DNA from 3 places in the Ruegeria sp. HKCCA5426 genome. Region 3 is predicted to be linked to each of the others. Evidence: riboswitches for the same ligand, from Rfam matches in the RefSeq annotation. Region 3 holds a riboswitch; each other region holds the start of a gene.
The links. Region 3 has a riboswitch for cobalamin ahead of GOV87_RS05955 (hypothetical protein). Riboswitches for the same ligand answer to the same signal wherever they lie in the genome.
Positions count from the first base shown of each region.

Region 1: it holds a riboswitch for cobalamin, as region 3 does, so the genes downstream of both, GOV87_RS03355 (DUF1636 domain-containing protein) here and GOV87_RS05955 (hypothetical protein) in region 3, are expected to answer to the same signal.
Region 2: it holds a riboswitch for cobalamin, as region 3 does, so the genes downstream of both, GOV87_RS06725 (DUF1636 family protein) here and GOV87_RS05955 (hypothetical protein) in region 3, are expected to answer to the same signal.

Region 1 is NZ_WQGH01000002.1:161,991-166,178, forward strand. It holds gene GOV87_RS03345 (hypothetical protein) at 1-41, shown strand, start outside; gene GOV87_RS03350 (NAD(P)-dependent oxidoreductase) at 411-1,367, opposite strand; cobalamin riboswitch at 1,506-1,715, shown strand; gene GOV87_RS03355 (DUF1636 domain-containing protein) at 1,800-2,189, shown strand; gene cobW (cobalamin biosynthesis protein CobW) at 2,186-3,241, shown strand; gene cobN (cobaltochelatase subunit CobN) at 3,245-4,188, shown strand, end outside.
Region 2 is NZ_WQGH01000003.1:321,186-325,373, forward strand. It holds gene GOV87_RS06715 (metal ABC transporter ATP-binding protein) at 1-505, shown strand, start outside; gene GOV87_RS06720 (iron chelate uptake ABC transporter family permease subunit) at 505-1,302, shown strand; cobalamin riboswitch at 1,397-1,603, shown strand; gene GOV87_RS06725 (DUF1636 family protein) at 1,704-2,060, shown strand; gene GOV87_RS06730 (ABC transporter ATP-binding protein) at 2,057-2,848, shown strand; gene GOV87_RS06735 (ABC transporter substrate-binding protein) at 2,861-3,808, shown strand; gene GOV87_RS06740 (iron ABC transporter permease) at 3,810-4,188, shown strand, end outside.
Region 3 is NZ_WQGH01000003.1:164,280-168,467, forward strand. It holds gene GOV87_RS05945 (DNA polymerase III subunit gamma/tau) at 1-984, opposite strand, end outside; gene GOV87_RS05950 (dual specificity protein phosphatase family protein) at 1,154-1,651, shown strand; gene GOV87_RS05955 (hypothetical protein) at 1,654-1,968, opposite strand; cobalamin riboswitch at 2,144-2,367, opposite strand; RNA gene ffs (signal recognition particle sRNA small type) at 2,487-2,585, opposite strand; gene GOV87_RS20400 (5'-nucleotidase C-terminal domain-containing protein) at 2,625-3,251, opposite strand; gene GOV87_RS20640 (hypothetical protein) at 3,172-4,188, opposite strand, start outside.

The DNA.
Region 1 (4,188 bases), on a different contig from region 3:
CAATTCTCGGGATACCAAAGCTAAAAGATGATGAAGGTTAAGGCGATTTGGTTGTGAGAGAGTTCGCAACCAAATCCCGCAACAAATCCCGCAACATTTCTTGGTTACGAAGAATGCGAGGCTCGCTTAAGCATCTGTTTTTATTATCAATTAGTTCAGATTGGGTTCGATTTTAAAACAGGTACTCGCCTCCATTTTATTCTAAATCATCGACTTAGCTCTGTGGTGCTCGAGTTAAGCACTTAGGCAATAGCGCCCTCCCTGCGCCTAAGCCCATCAAGAAATGGCATTTTTGTTCCCGTAGGCCTTACCCTGCTTCTGTTGCTAGAAAAGCGATCCTGCCCACAGGAGGACCGCTGCGCGCCCGGTGGACAAGCGCGCGGCGGCAAGGTGACGGAATTCATGAATAACTAAACGGCGTTGCGACCCTGAGGGACGACCTCGTACCCTGGCTCTTCGGGTTCATCGTCTTCCATCTCGGGTGGAAACCCTGGGGCGCTGACATCCAGCCCCGTCGCATCCTCCAGGCGCCGGATAATGTTCGGCGAAAGCTCCCGCTCTCCGTAACGTGCGATGGCGTCGTCAAAAATGCGGATCATCAGCGGGTTCATTTCAAGCGGAACACCGGCGCGGTCTGCCACCTCCTGAAACAGGCCGATGTCCTTTTTCACAAGGTCCATTGTGAATGAGATATCCCGCGATCCGTTCAAAATGACCTGGCTTTCTGTCTCATGGACAAAGGATGTACCCGAAGAGATCTTGATGGCCTCATACGTGGTATTCAGGTCCATACCGGCCGCCTTGGCGGTGACCAATGCTTCGGCGCAAGTGATCAGATTCGCCGTGGCCAGATAGTTTGTCAGGACCTTCAGTACCGAGGCCGAGCCGAGATCACCGGTGTGCAGGATGCGCCGGCCCATTGTCGTCAGAAATGGCAGGATACGCTCAAAGGTATCCCGGTCACAGCCCGCAAAGATCGAGATGTTGCCCGTCGCAGCGCGGTGGCACCCGCCCGACACAGGGCAATCCACCGCTGCGCCGCCGCGTTCGATTACAAGGGCACCCAGCCGTTTGACCTCGGCCTCGTCGGTGGTGGACATCTCCATCCAGATCTTGCCGGTACGGACATTGGGCAGCATCTCTTGCATCACCGCATACGACGCGGCGGGTGATGGCAGGCAGGTAATGACCGCATCGCTGTCGCGCATCAACTGCGCAGGGCTTTCGGCGGCCTTTGCACCCTGCGCAACAAATTCAGCCACCAGATCGGGATTAAGATCATGCACGGTCAGGTCGATCCCGTTGCGAAGCAAGGATCCCGATAGTTTTCCACCCACATTGCCCAGCCCGATAAAGCCTACCTTCATGCGACATACCTCTCTTGTTTAGGACATGGCAGCATGACGCTTGCCCCCAAGTCATGCCGCCCAGCGACGCTGTCAGGTCGCTTTTTCACTCTGGTAGCGCAGATATCTGCGAGTCGCTTGACAATCCCCTGCCGGGTGCCGCATGTCCGATCCGTTGGTGTCCATCTGAGGATGGATGAAAAGGGAATGTGTCAGCGGGTCTTCCGTGAAACACAGCCGCCCCCGCGACCGTGACCGGAGAGGGTGCCCAAAGCCACTGGCCAAAAAGGTCGGGAAGGCGGGACATCTGACAGGGCTATGCCCCGATATCCGCAAGCCGGGAGACCTGCCAACGCCCGAAGATGTAACCGGACGGGGTGTTCCGGTGTCGGGTCCATGTCGCAACGCGTGGCCCGCATGAGACCCCGTCCCCCACAAAGAGGATTTGGGGGGATGAGAGACGTGACCGATACTGCACCAGTCGAGCTGCTGGTCTGCACCACCTGTCGCCGAGGACTGCCCGTCGAGGACGACGCGCAGCGGCCCGGCGCATTGCTGCACAAAGCCCTTGAACAGGCCACGCTGCCAGAGGGCGTTATCCTGAAAGCCGTAGAATGCCTGTCGAATTGTGATCAGGGCTGTTCCATCGTTCTACGCGGTGGGCCCGAACGCTGGACGTTCGTGTATGAGCACCTGAATGAAAGCGACCATGTCGAAACCATCGTCGAAGGTGCGACCAAGTACCTTGCGACCGAAGACGGCTTAGTCAAATGGCGCGAACGCCCCGAACATTTCCGCAAAAACTGCGCGGCCCGCATTCCCCCGATTGGAGCCCAGAAATGAGCAACTTGGAAAAACTCCCCGTCACCGTGATCACCGGCTTTTTGGGCTCGGGCAAAACAACTTTGGTTAAGCACCTGATGCAGAACCCGCAGGGCAAACGTCTGGCCGTGGTGGTCAATGAGTTCGGCGATGTTGGCGTCGATGGCGACATCCTGAAATCCTGCTCGATCCCGGATTGCCCGGCAGAGAACATCATGGAACTGGCGAACGGCTGCATCTGCTGCACCGTGGCCGACGACTTCATCCCGACCATCGAAGCTCTGATGGCGCTGGAGCCGCGTCCCGATCACATCCTGATCGAAACCTCTGGCCTCGCCCTGCCCAAGCCGCTGCTGAAGGCGTTCGACTGGCCCGATATCCGTTCGAAAATCACCGTCGATGGCGTGATCGCGCTGGCCGATGCCGAGGCTGTGGCTGCCGGTCGCTTTGCGCCGAATGTCGAGGCCGTGGACGCTCAGCGTCTGGCCGATGACTCGATTGACCATGAAACGCCCCTATCCGAGGTGTTTGAGGATCAGATTTCCTGCGCCGATATCATCCTGCTGACCAAGCCGGATCTGGCCGGTCCCGAAGGCGTCGCCAAAGCGCGCGAGATCATCGCCGCCGAGTCCCCTCGCCCGCTGCCTGTGGTTGAGGTTGCCGAAGGTGCCGTGGACGTCCGTGTTGTGTTAGGACTTGAAGCGGCTGCCGAGGATGACATGGATGCGCGCCCCAGCCATCATGACGGTCACGACGACCACGAACATGACGATTTCGAAAGCATCATCGTCGAACTGCCCGAACAGGCCGACCCGGCCGATCTGGTGGCCAAAATCGAACGTCTGGCGTCTGAACTGAACATCCTGCGCGTCAAAGGCTATGCCGCCGTTCAAGGCAAACCGATGCGCCTGCTGGTGCAGGCCGTGGGCGCGCGCGTGCGTCATCAGTATGATCGCCTTTGGGAACCGGATGAGGCGCGCCGCTCGCGGTTGGTCGTCATCGCCGAGCATGACGATATAAAGGAAGCGGAAATCCGTGATATCCTTGTGGGTGTGAAAGAGGCCGCCGAGTAAATCATGCACGTCGTCTTCCGCGAAAGCCACGGGCTCGAGGAATCCGAGACCCCGACCGATCTGGGCCAGAGCCCGGCGGATTTGGTGGTGCTTTCTTTTTCCGACAGTGACCTAGGCGCATTCGCGGCGGGCTGGCATCGCGGTGGCGGGCCCGAGGGGCGGATGCCGACCCTGCGGCTGGCCAATCTGACGGCGCTGAAACATCCTCTGTCCGTTGACACCTATGTGGAGCAGACTTTGGAGGGTGCCAAGGGTATCCTGATCCGCCTGATTGGCGGGGTGCCCTATTGGGCCTATGGCTTGCAACAGGTTCTGGCGCTGGCGCAGGCCAAAGGAATTGCTGTGGCCGTGCTGCCCGCCGATGGGCGCGAGGATACGCGGCTGGATGACTATTCCACCCTGCCCGTGTCAACCCTGCAGCGCTTGGCACATCTGTGCGACACGGGGGGCGAGGTCGCAGCACAAGCCGCTTTGGCGCAGATGGCGCTGGCAGCGGGGTTGTATGCGGGTCCGGTGATGGGGGCCAAGACCATCCCCGACTGCGGTGTTTGGTGCCCGGATCGCGGCGTGATCCCGGCAGAACAGGCGTTTTCCGGCCATGCGAAACGCGTTGTGGTCAGTTTCTACCGCGCCTATCTCACATCCGCAGACACCGCCCCCGTGGCGGCCCTGATCCGCAGCCTGCGTGCGCGCGGGTTTCAGGCTGTGGGCCTGTTCGCCCCCTCGTTGAAAGCCCCCGCCGCCGCCGACTGGCTGCGCGACACCATCGTATCGCTTTCTCCGTCGGCGATCCTCAACGCCACGTCTTTCTCGGGAAAGGGCGCCTCTGGTACCTCGCCCTTGGACGCAGCGAATGTCCCCGTGTTTCAGGTCGCGCTGGCCACCTCACGCCGCAAAGCCTGGGCCGAGGCGGAACGAGGTCTGTCCCCCGCCGACCTTGCCATGCA
Region 2 (4,188 bases), 160 kb from region 3:
TGTTGACCCGACATTGCCGATCTCGGTTGCAAGGTTCATGCGTCTGACGCACCGTGTTTCAAAAGATGACTGCGCTGCGGCGCTGGCGGCGGCGGGTGTGCCGGATCTTTTGAAGCGCCAGATGTCCCAACTGTCCGGGGGCCAGTTTCAGCGCGTATTGCTGGCGCGGGCTTTGATCAATCGTCCCGACATCCTTTTGCTGGATGAAGCCACGCAAGGCCTCGACCAGCGAGGCTCGGCCAGTTTTTACCAGCAGATCGAGGCGGTGAGACAGGAAACCGGTTGCGCCATCCTGATGATCAGCCACGAGCTGCACGTTGTGATGAGTGCTTCGGACAGGGTGATCTGCCTCAATGGTCATGTCTGCTGCGAGGGGTCGCCTGCCGTGGTTGCTTCGGCACCAGAATACCGCGCCCTGTTTGGAACAGGCACCGGTGGCGCGCTTGCCCTGTATCGCCACGAACATGATCACAACCACGACCACTCTCACGAAGCGGCAGAATAATGCTTGATGATTTTATGACGCGGGCAACGCTCGCCGGTATTGGCGTGGCAATTGCAGCCGCCCCCCTTGGGTGTTTTGTGGTCTGGCGGCGTATGGCTTACTTTGGCGATGCCACCGCTCATGCTGCGATCCTGGGTGTTGCGCTGTCGCTGGCTTTCCAGATGTCGGTCTTTCTGGGCGCATTGGTTGTCGCGCTTATCATGGCGTTGGCCGTCACATTGCTGTCCGGTCGCGGTTATGCCATGGATACCCTTCTTGGAGTTATGGCGCATTCGTCGCTTGCCTTTGGCCTTGTCGCGGTGTCGTTTTTGTCGGGCATTCGCATCGACCTGATGGCCTATCTTTTTGGTGACATACTGTCAGTTTCGCGCACCGATCTTGTCGTGATCTGGGGCGGGGCCGCGCTGGTCGTCGCGTTGATCGTATGGCGATGGTCGCAACTGCTGACCGCTACGCTGAACGAAGAATTGGCCTACGCCACCGGGTTCGACCCCAAGCGCGAGCAGTTGATCCTAACTTTGTCACTGGCGGTTACGGTTGCTGTCGCGATCAAAGTTGTAGGCGTGTTGCTCATTGCCGCGATGCTGATCATTCCGGCGGCGGCCGCGCGCAGCCTGGCGCGATCTCCGGAAACGATGGCATTGATTGCCGCGGCAATCGGGGCTTTCTCGGCCGTAGCAGGACTTCGCTCAGCTTATGTGTTTGACACACCGGCGGGTCCCTCAATCGTCTGCGTGGCCGCGGTTTTGTTTGCCGGTTTCAGCCTCACGGGATGGCGGTCGCGAAGCGGGGTGTAGGACAATTATACTTTGGATTGGTCAATGGGGTTTTGCGTCTGCCAAAAATTGATTGGCTGCCACAATATTGTCGTTGACCTGACATGTGATCTCGGGCACTCGTTCGGATGATGGTTCCCGATGGTGCGCCCAAGGGATGAAAAGGGAATACGGTGAGGCCGCCATTTGGCGCCAAGTCCGTGACTGCCCCCGCAACTGTAAGCGGTGAGCGACGCCAACAACCCACTGGCCCAAGTGCCGGGAAGGATGGCCGAGCATCGACCCGCAAGTCAGGAGACCTGCCATCAAATGTTAACCAACCCGGGGCGGGGCGTCCTGGAAGGAGGCTTTGATGACACGAGCACATCGTGTTTACATTTCCGGCACTGTCTGCCCGCGCTTTGAAGCAGGCGGAGGAACCCATGCCGTCAGCGCCTGACCATTTTCTTCTCATCTGCAAAACATGTCAGGGTGAGGTACACGCGCAGGGCTTGTCCGACGCGCTGTTCGATCGTTTGCCAAATGGTTTTTCCATCCGCATGGTCGATTGCATGGCCGGATGCGCGCGGCCTGTGACTGTCGGATTTCAGGCAGTCGATAAAGCGCAGTACCTTTTTGGTGACATTCTTGATACGCAGGATATCCAGGCACTGACTGAGTTTGCCCACCAATACCAAAACAGCGCAGATGGCTGGACCAATGCGACCGAGCGTCCGGAAAAACTGTTCACAAAGACACTGTCCCGCATGCCCCAAATTCAAAAAGGGGTGTGTCCATGACCAACCCAGCTATTTTGGTTGCGCGTGATCTGACCCATCAGGTTCTTAGTGGCGATATACTGCTGCAGGGGGTCTCATTCACATTATGCGAAGGCGCAATCCTTGCAATTGCCGGGCCCAACGGGGCAGGCAAGACGACGCTTTTGAATCTGTTATGCGGCGCGCACGAGGTGAATCAGGGTGATGTTCTGGTCAACGGACGCAGCCTGAAACAGATGTCCGCACGGGATCGGGCGCGGACGATCGCCGTGGTCAGTCAGCAGGAGTTCCCGGATGGCAGGTTGCTGTTGCGGGATTATGTGGCGCTGGGCCAGATTCCGATCCGTGCAGACCGCTCTGCCGAGGAACACGCCGCGGATCTGGTCAGAATCCTGAGCCTTACCGGGCTTAGTGCTTTGGCCGAAAAAAAGATGGCCTTTCTGTCCGGGGGGGAACGCCAGCGCGCGCATATCGCCCGTGCTTTGGCCCAGAATCCTACGCTTTTGTTTCTGGACGAACCCACCAACCATCTGGATCCAGACACGAAGGGGCGGATGCTTTCGCTGGTCGCTGAACTGGGTATCACTGTGGTGATGATCCTGCATGATCTGGTGATGATCCCAGAATTTGCCACTCATGTGGCATTGATGAAAGATACACGGCTGACCGGTTTTGGGCTGGTCGCCGATGTGCTGACCCCGGACAGGGTTAGTGACACGTTTGGCGTCGATTACCTGTGCTTTCACCACGAAGGGCGCGTGATCCGGGCGCTGGATATCCGAAAAACCTCGATAACAACTTATGAATAGGAATATTTCTGAATGAAACAGATCTTGTCTGTGGCGTTGACCACCGTTTTGGCAGGTGGTGCCGTCGCGCACGAAGTCACAGTTGATAATTGCGGTGCGCCGCTGGTGTTCGACACCCAGCCCGAGCGTCTGGTTGTGCATGATATGAACATGACCGACATGGCCTTTGCGTTGGGTCTGCAGGACAAGATCGTGGGTCTGACCGGCATCACCGGCTGGTACAAGACCAGCCCCGAGTTTGACACGCTGCGCGGTGACATCCCCGAGCTTGCGCCGAAATACCCAACTGTTGAGAACCTTGTGGCGGTAGAGCCTGACCTGTTCTTCGCGGGTTGGTACTATGGGATGAAGCCGGGGGGCGACGTGACGCCCGACACGCTGGAACCCTTTGGCATCAAGACAATGATCCTAACGGAAAGCTGTGTGCATCTGGACAAGGACCGTCCCGAGGCCAGCATGGACCTGTTGTTTGATGATGTGCTTCGTCTGGGCGAGGTCATGCATGTTGAAGACAAGGCCGAGGCTCTGGTTTCCGGCTGGAAAGAGGAACTGGCAGCGATCCAGGCGCAGACTGCGGACCTGCCAAAACCCCGTGTTTTCCTGCTGGATGGGCCAGCCGACGCGCCCTTTACCGCGGGTAAATTCGCCATCCCTGACGCGATGATCGCTGCAGCTGGTGGTGCGAATGTCACTCATGACATGGACACAAGCTGGGGCCGCACCTCGTGGGAGGCTGTGGCAGCTTCGAACCCCGAATTTCTGGTGCTGCTGGATTATCAGACCGGCAACGGCGCGGAAGACACGTTCAAGTTTCTGCAGGAACACCCCGTGATGTCGCAGACCGACGCGGTCAGGAACGAGCGCTGGATTGGCCTACGTTACGAAGAACTGACTCCCGGACCCGCAAATATCGCGGCGATTTCGAAAATGGCCGACGCGATGCACCCGGGCCTGAACTAATATGGGCCGTTTTGGCCTGACACTCTTGCTGGGGGCGGTTGTTGTGACCGCCCTTTTGCTGGTTTCGACCATTTACGGCACGACGCAAATTCCAGCCGCGGTTGCGTTGGATGCGGTGATGCTGGGCACCGGCATGGCGGATGGCGAGGTGTCGCCGCTGCACCGCATTGTCTTTGACCTTCGCTTGCCGCGTGCATTGTTTGCGGCCGTGATCGGTGCAGGGCTGGGCGTTGTCGGCGTAGTGCTTCAGACCACAACACGCAACGACTTGGCTGATCCCTTCCTGTTCGGCCTTTCGTCGGGTGCGGCGGCGGGTGCGGTTATCGTCATTACGGTGACCGGCGACATCCTGGGATTCTGGACGCTGCCGCTGGCTGCAT
Region 3 (4,188 bases):
CTGGACGCCCCGGGCGCGTTCGTCAGGCGAGACTGTCGGATCTTCGGCTGCGTCCGGCGTAATCTTGACCACCGAGACCCAATGCGTGATCTCGGCCAGATCGCGCAGTACGGCCAGCGGGTCGGCACCTTCGGCATATTGACCGCCAAGCTCCGTCAACGCTCCGGCGGTATCGCCGCGCAGGATCATGTCCATCAGGTCCAGCACCCGCCCGCGATCAGCCAACCCCAGCATGGCCCGCACCTGATCCGCGCTGGTTTCCCCGGCACCATGCGAAATGGCTTGATCCAGCAGCGAGGTCGCATCCCGGGCCGAACCTTCCGCCGCACGAGTGATCAGCGCCAAGGCGTCCTCGGCAATCTGAGCGTTCTCGGCAGTTGCGATTTTTTTCAGCAGGCCGATCATGTCTTCGGGTTCGATCCGGCGCAGGTCGAAGCGTTGACACCGCGACAGGACCGTCACCGGAACCTTGCGGATTTCGGTTGTGGCAAAGATGAACTTCACATGCTCTGGCGGTTCTTCAAGGGTTTTGAGCAAAGCGTTGAACGCGCTGTTCGACAGCATGTGAACTTCGTCGATGATGTATATCTTGTAGCGCGCACTGGCGGCACGATAGCGGACGCTTTCGATGATCTCGCGAATGTCGTTCACACCGGTGCGGCTTGCGGCGTCCATCTCCATTACGTCGACATGGCGGCCCTCCATGATGGCCACGCAGTGTTCGCACTGGCCGCAGGGTTCGATTGTCGCTTTGCCTTCACCGTCTGGTCCGATGCAGTTCATGCCCTTGGCAATGATCCGCGCGGTGGTGGTTTTGCCGGTACCGCGAATGCCGGTCATGACAAAGGCCTGCGCTATCCGGTCGGCCTCGAACGCGTTTTTCAGGGTGCGTACCATGGCGTCCTGGCCCACGAGGTCGGCAAAAGTTTCAGGACGGTATTTGCGGGCGAGCACCTGATAGGCGGGGCTTGGTGTTTCGGTCATGTCTGCTCTGTCGGATTCGTATCAGCTTTGCAGCGTAGTGACCCCTGCCGCTCACGTCCACCGCAGGGAGCGATGAAATTCGATTTGGATTACTGCGGCGCATTGGATACAGGTTCGGGTGGGCGTGTATCGGCTTGCCCAGCCATTTCCTTCGGGCAGAGTGCGCACCTTGGACAGGTTTGAAATTTACTCAATGCCGGTTCGGTCCGGTCTGTTGGGCTTGGCGCAAATGCCAGGTCGGCTCGGCGACTTTGCCGGGGATCTTGAGCGGATCATGCAATGGCGCCCAGTCATGGTGATTTCGATGACAACCTCCGGTGAGTTGGAAGCCGCAGGAGCGCACAACCTCTGGCGCGACCTGCAGAGCCGCGCAATCACTTGGGTTCATCTTCCGGTGCAGGATTTTGGCGCACCGTCATCGAACGTAAGGTGTGATTGGCCAAACGCCAGCACCGATGCACACCGCGTCCTGTCTGCGGGTGGACGGGTCTTGGTTCATTGCCGGGGCGGATGCGGGCGGTCCGGCATGATTGTGTTGCGCTTGCTGGTCGAAGGCGGTGAAGCCCCGGATAAGGCGCTGCGCCGGTTGCGCGCTGTCCGGCCGTGCGCCGTCGAAACCGACGCGCAGATGGCTTGGGCCACGGCACCGGCATCAACCGGGCTTTGACGTCACGCCATGGCTGGTTGTGGGTCACCAGCCGCGGGACGCAGTCCCAAGGTTGTAACCTCGAGCATTGCGCAGGGCATATCGGACAGCGTTCCGGTTGGCATGGCCGACAGGCTGGTCCCGAACATCATGTCGGCGTAATCGTCCAACTTTGTTGTCGGGGTTTCCAGGGCCGTTCCACAATATACCCTGATCAGATCTGAATGGGCGCGAAACCGTGCTGTGCACCCTTCTGCGCAATGCGAAAGCTCTCCGCTGCCTTCGACCTCGAACTCTTTGGTTGTGACAGGCTGCGCTGTTGCTATCGCGTCCGCCATGGCACGTGCCATCCTTGCCAAGGCCGGACACGGTTTGCCGGTTTTCTGACAAATTGTTGCAGAAAACTCGTGCGTTTTTGTCTTCCAGATCATTGTACGCCCTCCGCGCGATGGACGGGGGGCGTGGGTCAGGTCGCTTTGTGCGGCTTTGACCTGCCCGGACACCCCGCCCGAGTTTCGGTTTCAGTCAGATGGCAGGTCTCCTGACTTGCGGGTCATCGCTTTGCCGACCTTCCCAGCCGTTGGGCCAGTGGTGTCTCGGCATTGCTCACCGCTTACAGTTGCGGGGGCAGTCGCGGCATTGGTCCGTTTCGGCATCGCCGGGGTAGGACCGCACCGTGTTCCCTTTTCATCCCTTCCCGGTAAGCCGGGTCGAGAACCATCAAGTCATCGCTATCCGGTGAAATCGGTCCGAGTCAAGCGGGCTTTGTCACCGCTTTAGACGCAGGGTTGTCTTCCCGATAGGGCGGCGGGCTTGTTCATGCCGGATCGCGGAATAGCCTTAAGCATGTGGGGGGAAGTGAGAGGTTGGACATCGACCCAAGCGGGGCTCGTTGTGGCTGCTTCCTTCCGGACCTGACCAGGTTGGCGAGGCGCTCGCCCGCGCCAACCTCTCAGGGGTGGATATATGCATTTCGTTTGCGGATGACAACCCGTCACAGCGTAAGCCGGATTAGTAAAAAACCATCGTCATCGCGCCCAATGACTGACGGGTTATACGTCTGCAATTCAGCTAAATGGTGCTGCGCCTTGGGACTGGTTCTGAGAATCGCAAACGCCCCGGATAGCGGTCTGAGTGTGAATGGCCGCGGCGCATCCGCCAACGGATCCGCGGGAAGGCGGCCCGCGACATAATCCCGAACAATGCATTGGATCGACAAAACTGGTAACGGAATCTGCCTTGCGGTGTCTACGAAGGGGAAATGCCCACCTCCGCTGGCCCGGTAGTTGTTGAGGGCAACAACAAAGGATTGCTGATCGTCGATAGGGTGCTCGGCAAGGCGAATATTCTTGACGCGGTTATGCGATGAATTCGTCAAATTGCCGCCCGCGTCGAACCGCGCGGGCATACCAAGGTCGATCTGGTGGCTAAGGCCGTGCAGGATATCAAAATTGTAACCGGCGCGAGCGGAATTCCGCAGTTCGATTTGTTGACCTGCGTGCATTTGATTGAGCACGCCAGCCGACATCTCAAGCCAGTCTCTAATCTGCGCGCCCGAAACCACGACGGCCTGCATTTCGTTTGGAAAGATGTTCAGGTCGTTGACATGGCGAAGCCGGATTTGACCCGCCGGAACGTCGGTAAAGGATCGTGGCCCTGCGCGCCCTCCGAATTTCGAAGGCGATACGGCTGACAGAACCGGTAGGCCCTCGTGCGTTGTTCCTTTTAGGAAGGGGCGCAACGCGGCGGCTTGCGCTGCCGCGACCAGCGCAAGCCCCCCTGTCCGGCGCACAGAAGCTGAAATAACTGTGCAAATTCTGACGCGTTTCGCCGACAGGCTTGGCCGAGTGCAACCGTGTCTCTTTATGTGCTTGTGCGAACAGACGCTTCAGATCAGTGTCCTCTTCCGTCGGGGCCGCGGGCGTCGCTGGTGAAACAGAATGCAGTTCCACATGTTGGTTCCCAATCGACCACCCGCCCGCGTCTTTTTGGTGCAACGTCAGGTCAATGATGCCCAGATGCGAACCGGCCGCGCCCGGCATCACAACCGGTTTTCCGTGAACAAGACCGTGTTGTGGGTCTACATGCTTCAGACCCTGATGAGCAGAGCCGGGCAGGGTCAAGTGGGAATGCCCAGCAATAATCGCATCAATTCCGGGCACCGCTGCCAGGGGGATAGCCGCATTCTCAAGGTTGGGCGCGGGTGCAGCGGCGCCAAGCCCTGTATGGGCAAGTGCCACAATCAGATCGCATCCCCCGGATCGCAATTCCCGCGTTTTTCGATGGGCGCACGTCAGGATGTCCTCTACCGAAACGGCACCTTTCAGGCGGTGCGCTTCCCACTTGGCCGTCTGCGGTGGGAGGACAGAGAACACACCGATTTTCAAAACCAGATCTTGCCCCTGCATTTTGATGTTCCGGTCAAGAATCGTATGCGCCTGCCAGCTTGCCGGGCGGTCGGCTCTGGTGGTATTGCTGCAAATGACCGGGCACGTGGCTTGGGCGACTATGCGGTCCAGTACCTCAAGCCCGAACCCAAAGTCATGGTTTCCCAATCC